DNA from 3 places in the Xanthomonas sp. NCPPB 3174 genome. Region 1 is predicted to be linked to each of the others. Evidence: predicted binding sites of a transcription regulator. Region 1 holds the regulator's gene; each other region holds the start of a gene.
What was found. Region 1 encodes FliA, which starts transcription of late flagellar genes. Its sites were predicted from a motif close to TAAAGTTTNNCNNNCNNNGGCCGATAA; they were not measured.
Positions count from the first base shown of each region.

Region 1 (7,750 bases):
TCACGCTCTTGAGCTTGGCGGCCATCGGCAGGAACAGCAGGTTGGCCGAGGCGATGCCGTAGATGGTGGCGGTGAACGCGGCGGCGATGCCGTGGCCGAGCTTGCTCGGGTCGGCCAGGTTCTTCATCACCGCGATCAGCCCCAGCACCGCGCCGATGATGCCCAGGGTCGGCGCGTAGATGCCCATGCCCTCGAACACCTTGGCCGCGGCCAGGTCGCAATGTTCCTGGCCTTCCAGGTCGATCTCCAGCATGTGCCGGATGGCTTCCGGCTCCACGCCGTCCACCAGCATCTGCAGGCCCTTGCGCACGAACGGATCCTGCTGCTGCGGCACCTGGTTCTCCAGCCCGAGCAGGCCCTGGCGGCGGGCGATGTTGCTCCATTCCACGATCTGCTTGAGCAGCGCCTGGCGGTCGCTCGGCGGCGGCCACAGGATCCACTTGGCGATCTGGAACGCACGGCGGAACACCGACGGCGGGGTGTGCACCAGGATCGCGGCGACGGTGCCGACGATCACGATCACGAACGCAGCGGGCGACCACAGCGCCGAAATGCCGGCGCCCTTGAGGATGCTGCCGCCGATGAGCGACAGAATCGCCAACAGCAGGCCGATGAGACTGAGCTTGTCCATGCAGGAGGTATCGGCCAGGGGGCGGGGGACTTGATGGGGCGGGATTCGGGAATCGGGATTTGGGATTGGCAAGAGCGCGAGTGCGTAGGGTTGTCGGTACGTCGTAGGAGCGGCTTCAGCCGCGACGCGCTGACTTGGCGCGTTGCCTATGCACGATCGTTCGGATCGTGTCGGCAGGGAGCCGAGCGCCGGGCGTTATCGCCAAACACCGATTCCGGCTTCACCGCGTCGCGGCTGAAGCCGCTCCTACAGAGGAAAAGGAGGTGCATCGGGAGCCGCTGTTTCGATTCCCGAATCCCGAATCCCGAATCCCAGCCTCACCGCGTCGCGGCTGAAGCCGCTCCTACGGCGGAATCAGGGAAAACGAGGCGCCAGGGAAGCCACCGGTGCGAATCCCCACTCCCGAATCCCCAATCCCGGCCCTCAAGCCTTCAAGCCATCCACATCCAGGATCAGCGCCAGGCGGCCGTCGCCGATGAGGGTGGCGCCGGCGTAGCCGGGCAGGCCGCGCAGGGAGCGCGGCAGCGGCTTGATCACCACTTCCTCGCGGCCGCGGACCTGGTCCACGACCAGGCCCATGCGCGATTCGCCGGCCTGCAGCACCACCACGGTGAGCAGCGGCAGTTGCGGGGCGTCGATGTTGAGCCACTGGCGCAGGTCCACCAGCGGCAGGGTGTGCGATTGCCGGTCGAGCACGGCGCGGCCGTCGAACCAGCCCAGCGAGCGGCGCGGGGCGTGCAGCACTTCCACCACGCGCGCCAGCGGCAGCGCATAGACGGTGTCGCCGGCCTGCACCAGCAGGGTCGGCAGGATCGCCAGGGTCAGCGGCACGCGGATCAGGAAGCGGCTGCCGCGGCCCAGTTCCGACTGGATCTGGATCTGCCCGCTGAGCTCGCGGATGCGCGACTGCACCACGTCCATGCCGACGCCGCGGCCGGAGATGTCGGTGACCTCGGACTTGGTCGAGAAGCCGGGCAGGAACACCAGGTGCAGGCATTCCTCGGTGGTCAGGCGGGCGGCGGCCTCGGGATCGATCAGGCCCTTCTCGCGGGCCTTGGCGCGCAGTCGTTCCGGGTCGATGCCGGCGCCGTCGTCCTGCACCTCGATGCTGACGTAGTCGCCTTCCTGCTGCGCCGACAGGCGCACGTGGCCGCCGCGCGGCTTGCCGGTGGCTTCGCGCAGCGCCGGCGCCTCGATGCCGTGGTCGATCGCGTTGCGCACCAGGTGCACCAGCGGATCGGCCAGCGCCTCGACCAGGTTGCGGTCCAGTTCGGTGTCGGCGCCGATCAGCTCCAGTTCCACTTCCTTGTTGAGCGAGCGGGCAACGTCGCGCGCCACCTTGGGGAAGCGCGAGAACACCTTGCCGACCGGCTGCATGCGCGTGCGCATCACCGCCGACTGCAGGCGCGCGGTGGCGATGTCCAGGCTGCTGACCGCGCGGTCCAGTTCCTCGTCGCGCAGGCGCACGCGCAGGGTCTTGAGGCGGTTGCGCGAGAGCACCAGTTCGCCGATCAGGTTGACGATCGCGTCCAGGCGCTTGGTGTCCACGCGCACGGTGTGCTCGGGCTCGGCGGCCTTGGCCGGGGCGGCTGCGGCCTTGGGCGCGGCGCTGGGCGCACGCGGCGCCGGCTGCAGCGCCTGCGGCGTGGCCGCCGGCGGCGCATCGCCGTGCAACTGGTCCAGCAGCGCCTCGAATTCGTCGTCGCTGATCAGGTCGGCATCGCCCGCGGCGGCCGCGGGCGCCTTGGCGGCGGGTGCCGGCGCGGCGCTCTTGGCCGGCGCCGGCGCCGGCGCGGCGTCGCCGTGCGCGTCGAACTGCGCGATCAGCTCCGCCGGCGCGCGCGGCGGCTCCTGGCCGCTGCCGAAGGCGTCCAGCATCGACTGCAGGTAGTCCAGCGACTGCTGCGCGGCGTCGAAGTGCCGCGCCTGCAGGGTGGCCTGGCCGGCGCGGGCCATGCCCAGGGTTTCCTCCGCGGCGTGGCACAGCTCGACCATGGCGTTGATCGCCAGGAAGCCGGCGCCGCCCTTGAGCGTGTGGAAACCGCGGAACACGGCGTTGAGCTGGCCGCTGTCCTCGGGCGCCTGCTCCAGCGACACCAACTGCTCGCCGAGCCGGTCCAGGATTTCCTGGGCCTCGATGATGAAGTCGGCAGCGATGTCGTCGGGTACGGCGCTCATGGCATTACAGTCCCAATCCGGACAGCAGGTCGTCGGCGTCGTGCTGCGACACGCCGTGGCGGTCCAGGCCGGGCAGGGCCGGGCCGGCCAGGCTGCCGTCGGCCTTCTTGTTTTCTTCCTTCGGCGGCAGACCCAGCGCGCCGAAGCCTTCGTGCACGCGGCGTACGATGCCGGCGACGCGGCGGATGATCTGCCCGGTCAGGTCCTGGAAGCTCTGCGCCAGGGCCATTTCGGTGAGGTTGTGGCGGATCTTGTCGAGGATCTCGCTCTGGTCGCCGCTGAGGCCGCCGGCGGCGAGCTGGTCGGCCAGCGCACGGCATTCCTCGGCCAGGTCCAGGGTGCGGTGGCTGGCCTGTTCGGTCATCTCCACCACGTGGTCCAGGCGCGAGCAGGCGTCGTCCAGCTCGCCGGCTTCGCTGGGCACCACCGGCAGTTCGCCGAGCGCCTGCCCCAGATCGCGCGCGAGCCGGCTAAGGCCCTGCATCATCGGCCGCGTGCGCCAGGCGGCGAGGGTGTCGATCTCCCTGCGCCAGCCGGCCTCGTCGCCATTTTCCAGCGCGTCCAGCGCGCCTTGCAGGCGTTCGATCAGGGCGGTACGTTCGGCGGTGGCTTCCATTTAGGCGGTCGCTCCCAGGCGTTCGAAGATCTTGCCCAGCTTCTCCTGCAGCGTCTGCGCGGTGAACGGCTTGATGATGTAGCCGTTCACGCCGCACTGCGCGGCCTCGATGATCTGCTCGCGCTTGGCCTCGGCGGTGACCATCAGCACCGGCAGGTGCTTGAGCTTGTCGTCGGCGCGGATGTTGCGCAGCAGATCGATGCCGGTCATGCCCGGCATGTTCCAGTCGGTGACCACGAACTCGAACGGCGCCGAGCGCAGCGCGGCCAGGGCGCTGTTGCCGTCTTCGGCCTCGGCGGTATTGGTGAAGCCCAGATCGCCGAGCAGATTCTTGACGATGCGCCGCATCGTCGAGAAATCGTCCACGATCAAAATCCGCATGTTCTTGTTCACCACTGACTCCTAAGGGTTCCTATTCTTCGTCTTCCAGACCGGCATCGGCGACCTCGAACGCCTTCAGGCGTCCGCGCAACCGTACCGTGGCCTGGCCATGGATCTGACACACGCGCGACTCGCTGACCCCGAGCACCGCGCCGATTTCCTTGAGGTTCAATTCCTGCTCGTAGTACAGCGACAGCACCAACTGCTCGCGTTCGGGCAACTGCGCGATGGCCTTGCCCAGCTCGCGGCCGAATTCGCTGCGCTCGAGCATCTGCTGCGGATTGGGTCCGCCCTTGGCGATGGTATCCAGTTCGCCATGGTCCTCGATGCGCGACTCCAGGCTCAGCACCTGGCCGCGGGCGGCATCTTCCATCAAACGCAGGTATTCGGGAAGCGGCATGTCCATCGCCGCGGCCACTTCGTTGGCGGCGGCGGCGCGGCCGGTGCTCTGTTCGATCTTGCGGATCGCCGAGGCGGCGTCGCGGGCGCGGCGGTGCACCGAGCGCGGCACCCAGTCGCCACGGCGGATCTCGTCGATCATCGCGCCGCGGATGCGGATCGAGGCATAGGTCTCGAACGAGGCGCCCTGTTCGGCGTCGTAGCTGCGCGAGGCCTCGATCAGGCCGATCATGCCGGCCTGGATCAGATCGTCGATCTCGACGCTGGCCGGCAGCCGCGCCGCCAGGTGGTGGGCGATGCGCCGGACCAGGTCCGAGTGCTGGGTGATGTAGTCGTTGGCGCTGTTGCGTTGGACGGCGCGGTAGTGGGCGGCGGCGTTCATGCGGCCACCCCGCGCTGGATGATGCGTTCGACGAAGAACTCGACGTTGCCGCGCGGGGCGGTCGGCGCCTGCCAGCGCGCGGTGCGCCGGGCGATCTCGCTGATCGCCTGCGCCGACGGGCTGGACGGGTAGGCCTTGACCACCGGCTGCTGGCGCTGCACCGACAGGCGTAGCCAGTCGTCCTGCGGCACGCAGCCCAGGTAGTTCAGCGACACGTCGCCGAGGAACTTCTCGCAGACCCGGCTGAGCTTGTCGTACAGCAGGCGGCCTTCGTTGAGGTCGCGGACCATGTTGGCGACGATCTGCACCCGGTCCACGCCGCGCTCGCGCGAGAGGACCTTGATCAGGGCGTAGGCGTCGGTGATCGAGGCCGGCTCGTCGCAGACCACCACCACCGCGTCCTGCGCGGCCTGGCAGAAGGTCAGCACGCTGTCGGTGATGCCGGCGGCGGTGTCGACGATCATCACGTCCAGCTCGCGCTGCAACTCGGAGAACACGTTGACCAGGCCCACGTGCTGGGCCGGCGGCAACTCGGCCATGTAGCGGCGGCCGGAGGCGGCGGGCACCACCATCAGCCCGTTGGGCATGTCGATCAGCACCTCTTCCAGGGTGCAGCGCCCGGCGACCAGGTCGGCCACGGTGAACTTGGGGGTCAGCCCCAGCAGCACGTCGACGTTGGCCAGGCCCAGGTCGGCGTCCAGCAGCAGGGTGCGCTTGCCCATGTCGGCCAGCGCCATGGACAGGTTGACCGAGATGTTGGTCTTGCCCACGCCGCCCTTGCCGCCGGTCACGGCGATGGTGCGCACCGGACCCAGCGGTTCGCTGCGCGTCGCCGACAGGGGGAAGGCATTGGTCAGATTGACGTAGTCACGCGACGGCATGGGTCTGCTCCGGAGTACAGGGCTTATCGGCAGCGCGCCGCAAATCTTCAAGGCGCAATACCAGGCTGGCGGCGTTGGCGCGGTGCAGGTCGTCCGGCACACGCTGTCCATCGGTCACCCAGGTGATGGGGAGGCGGTGGTCCACGACCACCGACAAGGCACTGCCGAACCGCCCGGTTTCGTCCAACTTGGTCATGATGACCCCCTGTGGGTCGGCGCCGGCGAACCGGCGCACCACCTCGTCCAGGTCGGAGAAATGGGCGTTGGCGGGGAGTACCAGCAAGGATCGGACCACCCGCGAGGCGCGCAGCCAGTGCAGCTGGGCAGCCAGGGCGCGGTCGCGCTGGCCCATGCCGGCGGTGTCGATCAGCACCAGCTTGTAGTCGGCCAGGCGCTCCAGCAGCTGCTGCAGCGCGGCGTCGCTATCGGCCTCGTGCACGGCGATGCCGAGCTGGCGGCCGTAGCTGTGCAGTTGTTCGCGGCCGCCGACGCGGATGGTGTCGGTGGTGACCAGGGCCACGTCGCGGGCGGCATGGCGCTCCAGGAAGCGCGAGGCCAGCTTGGCGATGGTGGTGGTCTTGCCGGCGCCGGTGGGGCCGATCAGGGCGATCACGCCGCCTTCCTCGAGCGGGTCCAGCGGGGCGATCGGCAGGCGCTTGGACAGCAGGCCCAGCATCAGCCCGCGGCCGCGGTGCAGCTCCAGGTCGGCGGGGATCTGCATGACCACGTCGCGGGTGATGCCGCTGTCGAAGCCGTAGTCGTCCATCAGCTCCAGCGCCTGGGCGCGGACCGGCGAGCCGCGCAGGCGCTCGTCGGTGAGGCGGTTCATCTCGCGCTCGATCATCTGCCGCATCAGCGCCAGTTCGTCGCGCAGCTGCGTCAATTGTTCGTCGTTCTGCGGGGCGGGGAAGGTCGGCACCGCCGCCAGCGTGGCGGCCGCCGGGATTCCGGCAGCGGCCGGCGCGTCGGCCTTGGCCACGCCCGGCGCGGCAGGGGCTGTGCTCGGGCTCGCCAGCGGGGTCAGCGCCACCGCGGCGACGTCGTCGCGCCAGGCCGGCATGGCCTCGGCGGCCGGCGCCGGGGTCGCGGCGGCGAACGGGCTGGGCAGGGGCACGCTGATCGGGGCGTTGCGGAACACGTCCTCGGGGATGCTGAACTCGGCGCGGCCGGTGACCGGCGCTGCGGCCTTGGCCGGGGCGGCCTGGCGTGCGGCGGCAGCCGGGGCGGCCGCGGCGGGCATCGCCGAAGCGGCCAGCGCCGCCGGCTGGGTCAGTGGCCGTGCGGCGGGAGCGGCCGGCGCGGCACTGCCGCGGCGTTCGCTGATCGCGGCCATCATCGCCATCGCCGGGCTGGCGGCGGCGCTGTCGCTCCGTGCGGCGCGCGGGGCGGGAGCGGCCGGTGCCTGCGCGGCAGCGGCGCGCGGCGCCTCGTCCGGGCGCACCGCATCCAGCGCCCGCTGCACCAGGGCCTCGTCGTAGTTGCTGGCGGCGACGATCTCGATGCCCTCGTCGGTACGCCGATTGGACAGGATCACCGCATCCGGCCCGTGCTCGTCGCGCACCATCCGGAAGGCGGTGCGCATGTCGGGGGCGACAAAGCGTTTGATCTTCATGGGTGAGTGCCGGGATTCGGGAGTGGGGAGTGGGGATTGGTCGCGGAGGCCGCCATGGCATGGCTGCTATCCGGTCGCCTTGCTCTGGTTGTGTTCGTTCGTGTCATTGCTGTCTCTCTGCGCGCGTCGGGCCCGCTGTTGCGACTCCCGAATCCCAAATCACCAATCCCGCCACATCAACTGATCGTCCCCACCAGCTTCAGCCGCTTGTCCTCCGGCACTTCGCTGTAGGACAGGACCGACAGCGCGGGGACGCTGTGGCGGACCAGGCGGGCGAGGGCGGCGCGGACCTGCGCCGGGACCAGCACCACGGCCGGTTCGTTGCGCGCCTCCTGCTTGCTCACGCAGTCCGCCAGACTTTGGTGCAAGCGTTCGGCCAGTCCGGGTTCCAGCGCCGCGCCGTTGCCCTGGGTAGAGTCCTGCAAGACACGTTCCAATTGCGGGGCCAGGGTGAACACCGGCAGTTCCGGGGCCATGCCGGCGATCTCCTGGACGATGAAGCGGCCCAGGGCGTTGCGCACGGCGGCGGTGAGCGCGCCGGGTTCCTGACTCTGCGGGGCGTGCTCGACCAGGGCCTCGACGATCTTGCGCAGCTGCCGCACCGGGATCTTCTCGATGAGCAGGTTCTGCAGCACCCGCACCACCACCGACAGCGGCAGCGCCTTGGGGG
Region 1 covers NZ_CM161517.1:2,542,382-2,550,131, reverse strand. The annotation lists gene AC1PK7_RS11370 (flagellar motor protein) at 1-631, opposite strand, end outside; gene AC1PK7_RS11365 (chemotaxis protein CheA) at 1,055-2,809, opposite strand; gene AC1PK7_RS11360 (protein phosphatase CheZ) at 2,814-3,425, opposite strand; gene cheY (chemotaxis response regulator CheY) at 3,426-3,818, opposite strand; gene AC1PK7_RS11350 (RNA polymerase sigma factor FliA) at 3,838-4,587, opposite strand; gene AC1PK7_RS11345 (MinD/ParA family ATP-binding protein) at 4,584-5,468, opposite strand; gene flhF (flagellar biosynthesis GTPase FlhF) at 5,455-7,080, opposite strand; gene flhA (flagellar biosynthesis protein FlhA) at 7,257-7,750, opposite strand, start outside.

Region 2 (7,750 bases), 830 kb from region 1:
CCGCGCGGCGATCTGCCATCCGCTGGCGCAGGGCCTGCCCGGGCCGCTGCGCGGCTGGCTGTGCATGCCGGACACCCCGCTCCCCGGCGACGACAACATGCCGCGGGTGCAGCGCCCGGAATTCGGCGCCTCCGAACGCATGGTGGTGGCGCCCGGCCACGAAGCCGACGGCATCGTGCACATGCCGGGCGGCCAGAGCGGCCACCCACTGTCGCCGTTCTGGGGCGCCGGCCACGCCGACTGGGTGCAGGGCCGTGCCACAAAGTTCCTGCCTGGCCCGACCCGGTACACGCTGACATTAAGCCCGACCGCACCACAATGACCTGATATGGGTCCGCGCCGGCGTCTGTCCGCCTGCGCTGGCTTACCGCCTTCCCTCCCCCCACTGCCGAGTCTGCCTACCGATGAAGCGCCCTCCCCTGCTCGCCCTGTTGCTGCCGCTCGCCGCGGCCGTGTCGTTCTCCGCCAGCGCCGCGCCGGCCGCCGACGCGCCCACTGCCGCCGCCGACTGCAGCGTGCGCGCCGAACCCGGCGACGACCTGCAGGCCGCGATCGACCGCGTCCCCAACGACGGCAAGCCCGCCACCGTGTGCCTGAGCGCGGGCGAGTTCCCGGTGAGCAAGCTGATCTCGATCCAGCGCGACGGCCTGCGCCTGCGCGGCCAGGGCGACAGCACCGTGCTGCGCATGCGCGACCACGTGCAGCAACCCACCATCGTGATCGGCGACTACCAGAACGAGCGTCCGATCCGGCCGATCCGCGACGTGCGCGTGGAGCAGTTGCAGATCGTCGGCGGCACCATCGACAAGGAGTTCATGCCCGAACGCCCGTACCTGAGCAACAGCCTGGTGGTGGTGCGCAACGGCCAGAACATCCAGCTGACCCACCTGCGGGTGAGCAAGTGCCGCAGCGCCTGCCTGCTCAGCGAGTTCGACAGCCGCGACCTGCTGATCGCGCACAACGACGTGTCCGGCGCGACCTGGGACGGGGTGTCGTTCAACCGCACCGCCAAGGTCAAGCTGATCGACAACGTGATCCACGACAACGTCGCCGCCGGCATCACCACCGAGCACCTGGAAGACAGCGAGATCCGCGACAACCGCCTGGAGCGCAACGGCAGCCAGGGCGTGTACCTGGCCGACGCACGCCGCAACCTGTTCGCGGGCAACCAGTTCATCGACAACAAGGGCGCCGGGCTCTACCTGACCTGCTCGATCCGCCAGCGCACGCCGCAGATCCTGTGCTGGGACAACAGCATGAGCCAAGACAACACCTTCGAGAACAACACCTTCCGCGGCAATCCCTACACCTACACCATCGGCGTGGACAGCGCAGCCAACTGCACCGGCCCGGACTTCCGCCCCAACCTGTGGCGCAAGAACAACCAGGCCGATGCCTCGGGCATCGACATCCAGCCCGAACGCTACGGCCACTGCGTGCGCTTCGAGTAAGCGCAGGCGGCCGCCGCACCTGCGGCACGCCACTTCTGCCCCGGCAGGGTGGCGTGACGGCCTGGCGCGGCAGGCGCCCGCCAGGCTTCGCGCCTGCGCCTGACGGCGCCAGGGTCTGTGCGCCCTGTCTCCCCTGCTTCGCCCGCCCGACGCCGGACGCCTGCCCGCCACGCTGACCACGGCAGGTGCGCCGGCGACCGCGGCAAGCCGCTCAAGCTCTCCCCGCGGCGGCCGCTAACCGGTGACGACGCCCCAGCGACCGACGGACCGCGCTGGATCACCGATCGACCGTGCCGCGCAGGCGCTGGAGTGCCGCCGCGCGCTCTGGGAGAGCAGATGAACTACCACCTTCATGTCCGCCGCACCCTCGACCGGCCGATCCTGGCGATCCAGGGCCTGACCCTGTGCGTCTGGCTGGCGCTGCTGCTGTGCAACCCCTACCTGCGCCATCCGCTGGACCCGCGCTACGCGCTGGCGTTCGTCGCCATGCTCGGCAGCGGCTTGGTCATGCGCATGGCCAAGCAATCCTGGCAATGGCGGCTGGGCGCCTTCCTGTCGGTGATCGCGTTCGACGCCGCGTTCCGGCTGCAACTGCATCACATGGGCAGCGCCAGCGTGAGCTGGATGCTGCCGGTGGCGGTGACCCTGAGCCTGGGCTACAGCGTGCTGTTCAGCCACGCGCGCGACTATCTGCTTGCCCTGGCCTGCACCTGGGCGATCATGCTCGGCTGGCACGACAGCCTGGTGCCGAGCGCGGCCGACCTGCCGCTGCTGGAACTCCTGGTGGCGGCGGTGACGATCATCGGGCTGGCCATGAACCACGTCGTCGTCACCGCCCTGCGCAGCAACTACGCGCATCGGGAAAACGATCGACGCCTGGCCGCTACCGATGCGCTGACCGGTCTTCCCAACCGGCGCGCGCTCATCGCCGAGCTGGAGGCAGCGATCGGCGCCCGGCACGCCGTACAGCTGGCCATGCTGGAGATCGACGACTTCGAGCGGATCGGCGCAGAGCACGGCCATCACGTGGGCGATGCGGTGCTGCAGGCGCTGGCGACGGAGCTGGTGCGGCTGGATCCGCGCTGCCGTGTCGGCCGCCTCGGCGGCGAGGAATTCGGCCTGCTGTTCGAGGGCGTGTCGCAGGCCAAGGCGAGCGAACGGCTGCAGCGCCTGCAGCAGCGCATCCGCAACCTGCGCGTGGACGGGGCCGCGTTCACCTGCAGCGTCGGCCTGGCCTCGCTGCCGGCCGGCGGCGAGGTGTCGGACCTGCTCGCACGCGCCGACCGCGCGCTGTCCGCCGCCCGACAAGACGGCCACGGCAGCCTCCGCCTCGACTGCGCTGTGGCGGTGGCCGCAACGTCGGCGGTGCGCGTTAGCGACGCCACGCTACCGGAGGCGGCGCCTTTGTAACCACCGCACCAGTGCGCAGGCCAATCGCACACGCGACGGCGCGCTGAATCGATCGCATGAGCCAACCACAGAGTGTCGGCTGACGTATGTGTCACTGATCGGAGTGCTGTACACAGCCATCCACAACACGCTGAAAGCGTTAGCATGATCCATGCGAACCACACGCCGTGGTTCGCATGGATCCAAGCGCCTGTGCCCGTAAATCTAGGCGGCGCCGGGCACGTTTCACCGACATCCGGCTTGCTGGCGCAAGGGCAGGACGCCGGAGCACCAAGCCCCACTCATCCCAGCGCCTGCGCGTGTACCCCGGCCACCGCGCGGCCGGAGGGATCGGCCATCGTCGCGAAGCTCGCGTCCCATGCGATTGCCGCCGGCGAGGAACAGGCGATCGACTTGCCGCCAGGCACGGTCTCGGCCGCGGCCGGGGTCGGGAACACGCGCTCGAACAGGCTGCGGTAGTAATAGGCTTCCTTGGTCTGCGGCGGGTTCACCGGGAAGCGCTTGTCGGCCGCGGCCAGTTCGCGGTCGCTCACCTGCGCCTCGGCATGCGCCTTCAGCCCATCGATCCAGCCGTAGCCGACGCCGTCGCTGAACTGCTCCTTCTGCCGCCACAGGATCGACTCGGGCAGGTAGCCCTCGAAGGCTTCGCGCAGCACCGCCTTCTCGATGCGCTTGCTGCCGTCGGCGCGGGTGCCGGCCATCTTGTACTGGGCGTCCATGCGCATGGCCACGTCCAGGAACTCCACGTCGAGGAACGGCACGCGCGGCTCCACGCCCCAGGCCATCATCGACTTGTTGGCGCGCAGGCAGTCGTAGTTGTACAGCGCGTCGAGCTTGCGGATCAGTTCTTCGTGGAATTCGCGTGCGTTCGGCGCCTTGTGGAAGTACAGGTAGCCGCCGAAGATCTCGTCGCTGCCTTCGCCGGAGAGCACCATCTTCACCCCCATCGCCTTGATCCGCCGCGCCAGCAGGAACATCGGCGTGGAGGCGCGGATGGTGGTGACGTCGTAGGTCTCGATGTGCCGGATGACTTCCGGCAGCGCATCCAGACCTTCCTCGAAGGTGTATTCGAAACCGTGGTGCACGGTGCCCAGCGCCTCGGCGGCGATCGCCGCGGCGGCCAGGTCCGGCGAGCCCTTCAGGCCGATCGCGAACGAGTGCAGGCGCGGCCACCAGGCCTCGGCCTCGTCGTTCTCCTCGATGCGCTTGCGCGCGAAGCGCGCCGCCACCGCGGCGACCAGCGACGAATCCAGTCCACCGGAGAGCAGCACGCCGTACGGCACGTCGGTCATCAACTGGCGATGCACGGCGCGCTCGAAGGCCTCGCGCAGTTCCTGCTTGCTCACCTCCACGCCCTGCACCGCCGCGTAGTCGCGCCACGGCTTGCGGTAGTACTGCACCAATGCGCCGCTGGCGCTGTCGTAGTAGTGGCCCGGCGGGAACTGGGCGACGTCGGCGCAGCTGTCGGCCAACGACTTCATTTCCGAGGCCACCCGCAGGCGGCCCTGCGCGTCATGGCCCCAGTACAGCGGGCACACCCCCATCGGATCGCGCGCGATCAGCACGCGGCCGGCGGCCTTGTCCCACAGCGCGAAAGCGAAGATGCCGTTGAGGCGGTTGAGCAGCGCCTCCGGCGTGGTCTCGCGGTATAGCGCGTTGATCACCTCGCAGTCCGAGCCGGTCTGGAAGGCGTAGGGCTGGGCGAGTTGTTTCTTCAGCTCGCGATGGTTGTAGATCTCGCCGTTGACCGCCAGCGCCAGTTGCCCGTCGTCGGAGAGCAGCGGCTGCGAGCCGCCGGCCGGGTCGACGATGGCCAGGCGCTCGTGGACCAGGATCGCGCCGTCGTCAACATACACGCCGCTCCAGTCCGGGCCGCGGTGGCGCTGCCGCTGCGAGCAGTCCAGCGCCTGCCGCCGCAGCGCCTGCAGGTCGTCGCCCGGTTGCAGGCCGAAGATGCCGAAGATCGAACACATGGGAAAGCTCCTGATCGTGGGGTGGTGGTTGCGAAGGGGGAGACACCCAGGCACAAAAAAACCCGCATCGGCCGATGCGGGTTTTCTGGTGGCTGGGCGTGGTGTTTCTGGTAGCGCCTAGTCGCAGACCCGCATCGGCCGCGCACGATTATTCGCCAGCGCGTTATTGCGGCCGTTGGCGTTGCTCGAGCGGAGGACGGACAGCGAGGTCATGGGACGACCGTAACCCGGCACGCGGGCCGGCGCAACTGTTACCGCAGCAACCGTTCGATCAGGCGCAGGTACAGGTCCGGCAGCGCCTCCAGGTCGGCCACGCGCACGTGCTCGTCGACCTGGTGGATGCTGGCGTTGACCGGGCCGACCTCGATGCACTGCGCGCCCAATGGCGCGATGAAGCGCGCATCGGAGGTGCCGCCGCCGGTGCTCTCCTCCGGCGGCGCGCCGGCGACCTCGCTCAGCACCTCGCGCGCCACCCGGCGCAGCGTGCCTTCGGGGGTGTAGAACGGCTCGCCGCTGCGGTGCCAGCGCAGTTCGTAGTCCAAGCCATGGCGATCGAACAGCGCGGCGATCTCCGCTTCCAGCCGCGGCGCATCCCAGTGCGGGGTATAGCGCAGGTTGAAGGCGACCTGCAGTTCGCCCGGGATCACGTTGTTGGCGCCGGTACCGGCATGGATGTTGGAGAGTTGCAGGCTGGTCGGCGGGAAGCTTTCGTAGCCGTCGTCCCAATGCCGCGCGACCAACTCGGCCAGTGCCGGCGCGGCCAGGTGGATCGGATTGCGCGCCTTGTGCGGATAGGCCACGTGCCCCTGCACGCCGCGCACGCGCAGCGCGCCGGAAAGACTGCCGCGACGGCCGACCCGCAGCAGGTCGCCAAGCCGCTCGGTGGACGAGGGTTCGCCGGTGATGCACCAGTCGATGCGCTCGCCACGCTCGGCGAACACGCGCGCCACGTGGCGCACGCCGTCGATCGCATCGCCTTCCTCGTCGCTGGTCAGCAGCAGCGCCAGCGTGCCCGGGTGCTGCGGCTGCGCGGCCACGAACCGCTCGGCGGCGACCACGAAGGCGGCCACGCTGCCCTTCATGTCGGCGGCGCCGCGCCCGTACAGCACGCCATCGCGGACCTGCGGTGCGAACGGATCGCTGCTCCAGGCCTCGCGCGGCCCCGGCGGCACCACGTCGGTATGCCCGAGCAGCGCCAGCACCGGACCGTCGCCGCCGCGATGGGTGGCCCACAGGTTGTCGACCTCGCCGCAGCGCAGCCGCTCGATGGCGAAACCGGCGCGCTGCAGCCGCTGCGCGATCAGTGCCTGGCAGCCAGCATCGTCGGGGGTGACCGACGGGCGGGCGATCAGGTCGCAGGCGAGTTCAAGGACATCGGACATGCAGGACACCGTTGGAAGACACGAGAGAGACGCGATGCGGATCGCCAGCGGCAGCGTCGCGTGCGGGCGGCGCCGGAAACGCAGTGTACGAGCGCTGCTGGCGGATTCGAAGGGTCTGCCAGTGTCGCCTGGCGGATGCGCGACGCGGTCGCGGCTTCGCTACAACGCGACGCCCGGCCAGCGCATGCACTGCACGCGCACCGCGAAGGCCTCGTTGCCGGGCATGCGTCCATGCTGCAGGCCGGTTTCGACGAAACCGCAGGCGCGATAGAAGGCCAGCGCCGTGGCATTGCCGTCTAGCAATTCCAGGGTCAGGCCGGCCGGGCTGGCGTCCTGCACCGCCGTCACCAGCGCCCGCCCGATGCCGCGCCGGCGTGCGGTCGGATCCACGTACAGCCAGGCCAGTTCCTCGCCATCGTCGGCGACGAAGCCGAGCACCTGGCCATCGCACTCGGCGACCTGCACGCGGTAGTCGAACAGGCCTTCTCGCTCGGCCGCGATCGGCAGCGGCAGGAACGCATCGGGCAACCCCGCCGCCTGCAGTTCCTCCAGACGCGCGGCGTCGTGGATGGCGCACAGGCGCGCCCAGTCCTCGGCCCGGTACGGGCGGATGGTCACGCGATCCCGAACCGCTGCTTGAAGCCGTTGTCGGAGAAGCCCTGGCTGAGCTTGCCGTCGTCGGTCACCACCACCGGTCGCCGGATCAGTTGCGGATACTCGCGCAGCAGCAGCTTCCACTCGGCATCGGAGCCGGGCGTCTTCTTGTTGTCGGGCAACTGCCGCCAGGTGGTGGAGGACTTGTTGACCAGCGCGTCGAACCCACCGGCCTGGCCGGCCCACTCCAGCAGAGTTTCCGGGGTCGGCTTGTGCTCGCGGTAATCGACGAAGGTATAGGCCACGCCGAAGCGATCCAGCCACTTCGTCGCCTTCTTGCAGGTGTCGCAGTTCTTCAATCCGTACAACGTCGTCATCGAAACATCCCTTCAAGCGAATGAAGCCCCTCTCCCACCGGGAGAGGGGTTGGGGTGAGGGTCGGTCGGCCAGGACAGATCGCCGCCCAAAGCGCCGCGCACCGCCTCTTGGCGGGCGATGCCATCAGGAGACGAACCGGGCACTCCGTCATCGACAGGCCGCAGCGCGCGTGATCTTACCCGCCGCGCGCGCCATCGGCTTCCCAGGCGCAAGAAGAAGCCGCCAGGCCTCACTGCGCCGGCACTTCCTTGAGTTGCGCCGAGTCGATCCGCCAGCGCAGTTGCGCCGCCGAAGCCCCGTCCACACCGTTGACCCGGCGCAGCACGTAGTCGCCGCGGAAGCGCTGCCGCGTGCCGTCGGCCAGCGTCGCCTCCACGGTGACCGGGACCGGCTGATACACCGAGCCGGCGGCGCCGTCGCCGCGGCCCAGCGTGCCAATCGTCGCCTTCACCGCGCGCGTCTGCGCGAAGCCGGCCTTGAACGCGGCATAGGACTGCCCCGGCCGCCCGTCCTCGCCCCACTGCTGCCAGGCCGTGGCGTAGTCGCGCGCGTTGATCGCTGC
Region 2 covers NZ_CM161517.1:1,708,133-1,715,882, reverse strand. The annotation lists gene AC1PK7_RS07540 (penicillin acylase family protein) at 1-322, shown strand, start outside; gene AC1PK7_RS07535 (right-handed parallel beta-helix repeat-containing protein) at 405-1,451, shown strand; gene AC1PK7_RS07530 (GGDEF domain-containing protein) at 1,788-2,861, shown strand; gene asnB (asparagine synthase B) at 3,143-4,834, opposite strand; gene dapE (succinyl-diaminopimelate desuccinylase) at 5,086-6,216, opposite strand; gene AC1PK7_RS07515 (GNAT family N-acetyltransferase) at 6,376-6,834, opposite strand; gene AC1PK7_RS07510 (arsenate reductase) at 6,831-7,187, opposite strand; gene AC1PK7_RS07505 (hypothetical protein) at 7,418-7,750, opposite strand, start outside.
Region 2: the regulator FliA is predicted to act here: its motif matches at 1,663-1,689, upstream of AC1PK7_RS07530 (GGDEF domain-containing protein).

Region 3 (7,750 bases), 1.2 Mb from region 1:
GCTTGCCCAGCACCACCGCCATCAACACCGCGCCGGCCAGCCACAGGCCGCGCTGGCCGCGGCGCGAGCCCAGCACCCAGCCGAGTACGCCCAGCACGCTCCAGACCACGGTCAGGCTGGTCTGCGCCACGCCATCGCCGAGCACGCCGGGCCACGGCACCGCCGCCCAGTAATGCACCGCATGCAGGGTGACGCTGGTGATCCACAGGAAGCCGGCAGCGGCCAGCAGATGGGTGCGCCACGGGCGCAGCAGCGCCGGCAGTTCGGGGCTGCGGGTCCAGCGTACGCCCAGGACCAGCAGCGCCAACTGGCTCAGTTCCAGCGGATTGAGCAACGGCACCCAGGGCAACGGCGCGCTGCTGCCGGTCAGGCCCAGGCTGTACAGCCAGGCCACCGTGAGCAGCCCGAAGTAGGTGCTCTGCAGCGCGCTGCGGCACGGCGCGAAGGCCGTGCCCAGCGGCGCCGCCAGCCAGTTCCAGCGCCACAGCGACAGCGCCGTCGCCAGCAACCAGGGCGCCAGCAACAGCATCCAGCGCCAGCCGGCGGCGAGGTCGCTGTGCAGCGCGATCCAGGTGCACAGCAGCCCGACCACGGTGGGCCACACCAACCACCACACGAACTGCGCCGCGCGCGCCACGCCGCCCCCGCTGTCGCGCAGGCACAGCAGGCTGCGCACGCCGAGCACCGCGAACAGCGCCCAGGCCCAGGCGCCATGTCCGGCGAACGGCTGCCCGTGCGCATCGGCCTGCCAGGCCGCCAGCGGCAACGCCAGCGCCAGGCCGCCCAGCGTGGTCGCGGCCAGCGCCGGCGCCGGCCAGCGCCGCTGCGCTTCGGCCGCGAGCCAGCCGCTGACCGCCGCCCAGGCCAGCAACACGTCCGGCCGCGCGTCGGCGGCGGCGAAGCGCAGGATCTCGGCGACGCCGATCCCGCACCACCAAGCCAGCCCCCACAGGTAGTAGCCCAGCGCCGGCATGGCGGCGCGCGCGCGGCGATAGCACCAGGCGCTGGCGAACCCGGCCAGGGCCAGCAGCAGCGCGCTCATGCAGGTGGCATTGGCCACGGCCTGGCTGTCCTGCACCGCCGCATCCAGGCCCAGGGTGAAGCCCAACGCGGCCGCCATCTGTAATCCGGCGCCGCTGAGCTGCGGCAGCCAGCGCCGCTGGCGCAGGCCCAGCCACACCAGCGCCGCCCCCTCCAGCGCGAACACGCTCGCGGTGGCCCGCGCCGACAGCGCCAGCGGCACCGCCAACGTGGCGAAGCCCACCGCCAGCACCGCATACGCCTGCCCCAGCAGGGCGAAGCGCGCGCGCCGGATCAGCGCCGCGGCCAGCAGCGCATAGAGCGCCGCCAGAGCCAACGCGCACAAGGCCAGCGGCAGGCGCTCGCCACGCAACAGGCCGGCCTGCAGCGAGAACGCGATCAGCGGCGTGCCGAACAGCAGGCTGCCGTCGATCAGCGCGCTGCGCGCGGCCTGCTGCCGCCGCGCGTACAGGATCGGGATCAGCAGGTAGAAGGCGAAGAACAGCAGCAGGAACGGCTCGGTGCTGACGAACTTTTCCGGCCGGTACTGCAGCACGCCCCACAGCGTGCCGATGCCGAAGGTAAAGCCGAACCCGAGCAGGTTCAGCACCCGCCACGGCCGGTACCAGGCGATCGCGAACACCGCCGCGTTGAGCAGCGCGTAGTAGGAGAACAGCGCCACATGGTTGCCGCTGCCGGTGGACAGCCACAGCGGCGCGAGGAAGCCGGCCAGCGTGCCCAGCACCGCCAGGGTGCGCGATTCCTGCGCCACCGCCAGCACGCACATGCCCGCGACCAGGGCGATGCTCAGCGCCAGCGCCGCCCCGGCCGGGATCAGCCCGGACAGCTTGAACGCGGCGAACACGGTCAGCAGCAACACGCCGATCGCCCCGCCCTGCAGGGCCAGCGCGAAGCTGCGCTTGCGCGTGCGCTGGCGCCAGCCGAACGCCAGGCCCGCCAGCGACGCGGCGGCGATGCCGGCGTAGCGCAGCTCGATCGGCATGCGCAGCCAACCCTGGTCGCCGGCGTACTTGAGCAGCGCGGCGACGCCGGCCAGCAGCACCAGCATGCCGATCTTCACCGGCACGTTGCCCTCGGTGAACCAGCGCTTGACCCCGCTCACCAACCGCTCGATCGGGTCAGGCCGGTGCGGGGCGGCGATCGCGGCCGCGGCGGCGGCGCGCGCTTGCGCCTGTTGTTGCTCGGCGCGCTCGACCGCGGCGGCCAGCGTCGCGAAATCGTTGGTGTGCTGCGGCGTCGGCAAGGGCGGCGGCAGTGGCGGCGGCGCGCTAGCCTCCTCCACGACAAGGGGCGGACGTGCAGGCTCGGACGACACTTCGTTCGGCGCATCCTCGGCCTGCGTCTCGGCATCGACGGCGGATTCCGTGTCCCCGTCCGCGGCCGCAGGACCGGCCCAGGCCGTCGCAGGCGCCACCGGGGCGGCCGCCATCCGCGCGACCTGTGCCTCCAGCGCGGCAAGCCGCTGGCGCAGGCGCGACTGCCCGACCAGGGCCACGATCAGCAGCACCGGCATCGCCAGCACCGCCAACACCACCAGCACGACCAACATCTCCATTCGACTCGCATCTCCACGGCGGTGGCGCGGCGCCTGTGACGCGCACCAGGTGTCCGGCGGCGCCGGACCTGGCGCAGATGGTAGACGAGTTCGGTACCGGCATCGGCCCACAGGCGCGGCCGCAGCCTAGGCAGGGCAAGCCTCGGCGTTCCGACGGACGGTCTTCACACCGCCCTCAAGTCGATGAATGGACGGCCGCTACACCCCTTACCGCGTCGTCCGTCTGCTGTTCCCTCCCACCCCACCGGCAGCATGAATGAACCTACCCGCCCACCCCGCCGAAACGGGGATCGATGACCATATCCGCGCCGTCGTCGGCCTCTCCGACCAATTGCTCGGCCAACTGCGCCGTTCCTTGCAGGGCATCGACGCGATCAACCGCACCACCCACATGATCTCGATGAACGCGCGCATCGAATCGGCGCGCATCGGTGCCGCCGGACGCGGCTTCAGCGTCATCGCGCAGGAAATGGACGGGCTGTCGCGACGCGTGGCCGAGGCCACCCAGGACCTGGACAAGGTCGCCGCGCGCACCAGCGCGGAGATGCGGCAGACGCTGAGCCGGCTGCAGGACGACGTGCGCCGCACGCGGCTCAGCGAACTGGCCCTGAGCAACATCGACCTGATCGACCGCAACCTCTACGAACGCAGTTGCGACGTGCGCTGGTGGGCCACCGACGCCGCGGTCGTGGCGGCAGCGCGCACCGACAGCGACGCCGAGGCGCTGGCCTACGCGTCGCGGCGCATGGGCCAGATCCTGGATTCGTACACGGTCTACTTCGATTTGATCCTGGCCGGCAGCGATGGCCGCATCCGCGCCAACGGCCGGCCGCGGCAGTACGCCTCGGTCGGCAGCGACGTCTCCGCGCAACCGTGGTTCGAGCAGGCCATGCGCACCCGCAGCGGCGAGGACTTCAGCTTCCAGGGCGTGCACGCCAGTGCACTGGCCGATGGCGAGCGGGTCCTGGTGTACGCGTGCACGGTCCGCGAGGGCGGCCGCATCGATGGCCGCGTGCTGGGCGTGCTGGGCATCGTGTTCCGCTGGGACGCGCTGGCGCAGACGATCGTGCAGCGCACCCCGCTGTCCGAATCCGAATGGGGCCGCAGCCGGGTCTGCATCGTCGACGCGCAGGGCCAGGTGCTGGCCGACTCGGCCGGGCGCATGCTGCAGGACCGGATCGACTTCGACGGCCGCGACGCCTTGTTCAAGCAGCCGCGCGGCGCCGTGCTGATCGACCTGGACGGCCGGCCGCACTGCATCGGGCATGCCGCCTCGCCCGGCTACGAAACCTACCGCACCGGCTGGCACTCGCTGATCCTGCAGGCCCTGTAGCCCGCCCACACCGCGACGGCGCCCTGCGCAAAAAGTGGCAGCGGATCACGGGGCAACGCCTGCCCCGTCGACCCGCTGCGCGCGCAGCGGCACGCCGCATCGCGCTCGCGATTCCGCCATCGGCCTTGCCGCCAGGGGCGTCGTCGTTGCCTGAATGTCGCTGCCTGCTGTATTGACGACGTCATTTCGCCATGCCTAAGCTCGTTGCGCCGCGCTGAAGCCGTACCGACGCACCTCGACGCGACCGGTACCCTCTGGATTGCAGACGCCACTTCCCAGGTAAACGGACATGACCATGAAACCCTTTCGCACCCTGCTGATCTCGGCCATGCTGGCCGCGTCCTTCGCTGCTCCCGCCCTGGCCGAAAAGGTCGACAATCCGGAGCTCTACACTCCCGATGCGGTGAAGAAGAACATCGTGATCGGCAAGACCACCAAGGAGCAGGTGCGCGCGATCTATGGCGAGCCCACCTACGTCTCCAGGACGTCCGGAAAGGAAGGCGGCTACGAGAAGTCGTGGAGCTATCGCCCCAGCGAATCCCACGGCGAGAAGGCGCGCAAGACCGCCACCGGCCTGCTGAAGCGGATGCTGCCCGGTTACTACACCGGCCCGGCGATCAACGAGGCGCAGGAGCACGGCGTCGGCGCGCGCAACGTCAAGTCCTACGACCTGGAAGTGGAATTCGACGCCAAGGGCGTGGTCACCGATTACCAGCAGAGCGAAAGCAACGTCTCCAAGGACGCGCTGTAACGGCGAGCGGATGGCGGCGGCGCGGATCGCGCCACTTCCATCTCGTTGCATCCACGCCGCCGTCGCGGCGAGCAAGTCCCTCGCAGCACATCTGCACAACAAAAAGGAGCGCCGAGGCGCTCCTTTTTGTTTGCATGCGTTCGCGATGGCGTGTGCAGCGTGCCAACGGCGGCGGGCTGCAGCGGTCGCTGCCGCACAAGGCCGCGTCGCCCGCCACGGCGGACGACGCGCGGCGGCTTACTTCGCCACCACCTTAACCATCTCCAGGCACTTGTTGGAGTAGCCCCACTCGTTGTCGTACCAGGACACCAGCTTGACGAAGGTGCCGTCCAGGGCGATGCCGGCATCGGCGTCGAAGATGGAGGTGCGCGCGTCGCCGCGGAAATCGGTGGCGACCACCTTGTCCTCGGTGTAGCCGAGGATGCCCTTCAGCGCGCCTTCGCTCTGCGCCTTCACCTCGGCACAGATCTCGGCGTAGGTGGCCGGCTTCTCCAGTTCCACGGTCAGGTCGACCACCGACACGTCCGAGGTCGGCACGCGGAAGCTCATGCCGGTGAGCTTCTTGTTCAACTCCGGGATCACCACGCCGACCGCCTTGGCCGCGCCGGTGCTGGACGGAATGATGTTCTCCAGGATGCCGCGGCCGCCGCGCCAATCCTTGTTGCTCGGGCCGTCCACGGTCTTCTGGGTGGCGGTGGCCGCGTGCACGGTGGTCATCAGGCCGCGCTTGATGCCCCACTTGTCGTTGATCACCTTGGCCAGCGGCGCCAGGCAGTTGGTGGTGCAGCTGGCGTTGGAGACGATGGCCTGGCCGGCGTAGGTGCTGTCGTTGACGCCGTACACGAACATCGGCGTGTCGTCCTTCGACGGCGCCGACAGGATCACCTTCTTGGCGCCGGCGTCCAGGTGCTTCTGCGCGGTTTCCTTGGTCAGGAACAGGCCGGTGGACTCGATCACCACGTCCACGCCGACCTCGCCCCACTTCAGCGCCGCCGGATCGCGTTCCTGAGTCAGGCGGATCTTCTTGCCGTTGACCAGCAGATGATTGCCGTCGACCGACACCTCCGCCTGGAAGCGGCCGTGCACGGAGTCGTACTGCAGCATGTAGGCCAGATAATCCGGCTCGAGCAGGTCGTTGATGGCGACGATCTCGATGTCGCTGCCGAAATTCTGCACCGCCGAGCGCAGCACGTTGCGCCCGATGCGACCGAAACCGTTGATGCCGACCTTGATTGCCATTTCAGTAGCTCCTGCGGCCGCGGCTGGCGCGGCGGATGGAAGGGGAACCGCATTCTAGCAGGCCGGCCGCGCCACGCCGGATACGCCGGTTTGATCAGGATCAAGGCGGCGTATGGCCGCGCGCCGGACACTGCGCCCACACCCAACCGAGACTCCACCATGCGCACCACCTCCCCCCTCCTGCTCACCGGCCTGGCCGCCGCCCTGACCCTGTGCGCCCTGCCGGCGCTGGCGCAGTCGCAAGGCGACTGGACCGTCGGCATCGGCGCCCACCAGGTCAATCCGAAGTCCGACAACGGCACGCTGGCCGGCGGCACCCTGCCGCTGCGCATCGACAGCAACATCCGCCCGACGGTGACCTTCGAGTACTTCGTGCACCAGGACCTGGGCGTGGAAGTGCTGGCCGCGCTGCCGTTCGAGCACGACATCAGCGTCAAGGGCGTGGGCAAGGTCGGCAGCACCAAGCACCTGCCGCCGGTGGTGTCGCTGCAGTACCACTTCAACAGCGCCGGCAAGGTCTCGCCGTTCGTCGGCGCCGGCATCAACTACACCACCTTCTTCAGCGAGAAGACCACCGGCGCGCTCGCCGGCAGCAAGCTCAAGCTGGACGACTCCTGGGGCCTGGCCGCGCACGCCGGCGTGGATTTCGCACTCACCGAGAAGTCGGCGCTGCGCGTGGACCTGCGCTGGATCGACATCGACAGCAAGGTCAAGGTCAACGGCAGCGACCTGGGCACCGCGCACATCGATCCGCTGGCGTACGGCCTGGCCTACGTGATGAAGTTCTGAAACGGGCGCCGGCGCCGCTGCCAACTGCGGCGCCGGTGGCCACACGGTCGGCGCCGCGCGTCGCAGCGGCGCCATCGCGCGCGGCGGCCCAGGCCGACGCGGCATGCCGTGCAAGCGGCAGCCCGGATGCGCAGCGCGTCCGCGGCGCTTCTCTGGCAGACTACGCGCCACACGGATGTGGATCGGCGCCCGCTGGGCCGACACGGGGTTCGCATCCGCCCACTCGTCGTCCACCGGGGTCCCCCATGCCGCCACGCCTGTTCCGTCGCCTCGCCGTCGCCGCCCTCGCCAGCATCGCCCTGCCCGCCGCGGCGCAATCGGCCGGCCATTTCACCACCAGCTACGGCCTGCACGGCATGGTGCCGGGGTCGTCCAACGGCACGCTGCGCGGCAGCGATCAGCGCTTCGACGCCGACGTCGCGCCGGCCGTGTCGTTCACGTACGAGTACTTCTTCCGCGGCAACCTGGGCCTGGAGATCCAGGGCCTGGTCGGCCAGCAGAAGATCGGCGTGGACCGCGGCGGCGATATCGGCAGCGCCTGGATGCTCTCGCCCACCATCTCGCTGCAGTATCACTTCAACGGCAACGGCGACATCTCCCCGTTCGTCGGCGCCGGCCTCAACTACACCGCCTTCCTCGGCAGCGACGGCAAGGGCGCGTTTTCGTCCAACGACGTGAAGTTCAAGGACACCATTGGTCCGGCGCTGCATGCCGGCGTGGATTTCGCGGTCGGCGAACGCAGCGCGATCCGCGTGGATGCGCGCTGGACCGGCATGCGCAGCGACGTGGAGGTGGACGGCAGCACGCTCGGCAAGGCCAAGCTCGATCCGGTCACCTACGGCGTCGCGTACCTGATGTATTTCTGAGCCTGCAGCCGGGTCGTGTCCTCGGACGCGGCGCGGCGCGGTCGGCGACGCCGTCTGGCACCGGCGTCCGCCGTGCTGAGCGGCAACGCAACAGACCTGACGCGCGTCATGGCCGCGTCGTCGGCGCCGGCTAGAATCGGCGCATGAAAATCTCTCGCTTCGTTTGCACCGCGCTC
Region 3 covers NZ_CM161517.1:3,694,336-3,702,085, forward strand. The annotation lists gene AC1PK7_RS15930 (DUF2339 domain-containing protein) at 1-2,596, opposite strand, end outside; gene AC1PK7_RS15935 (methyl-accepting chemotaxis protein) at 2,853-3,929, shown strand; gene AC1PK7_RS15940 (hypothetical protein) at 4,225-4,680, shown strand; gene gap (type I glyceraldehyde-3-phosphate dehydrogenase) at 4,918-5,919, opposite strand; gene AC1PK7_RS15950 (OmpW/AlkL family protein) at 6,079-6,708, shown strand; gene AC1PK7_RS15955 (OmpW/AlkL family protein) at 6,954-7,574, shown strand; gene AC1PK7_RS15960 (S1/P1 nuclease) at 7,718-7,750, shown strand, end outside.
Region 3: the regulator FliA is predicted to act here: its motif matches at 2,772-2,798, upstream of AC1PK7_RS15935 (methyl-accepting chemotaxis protein).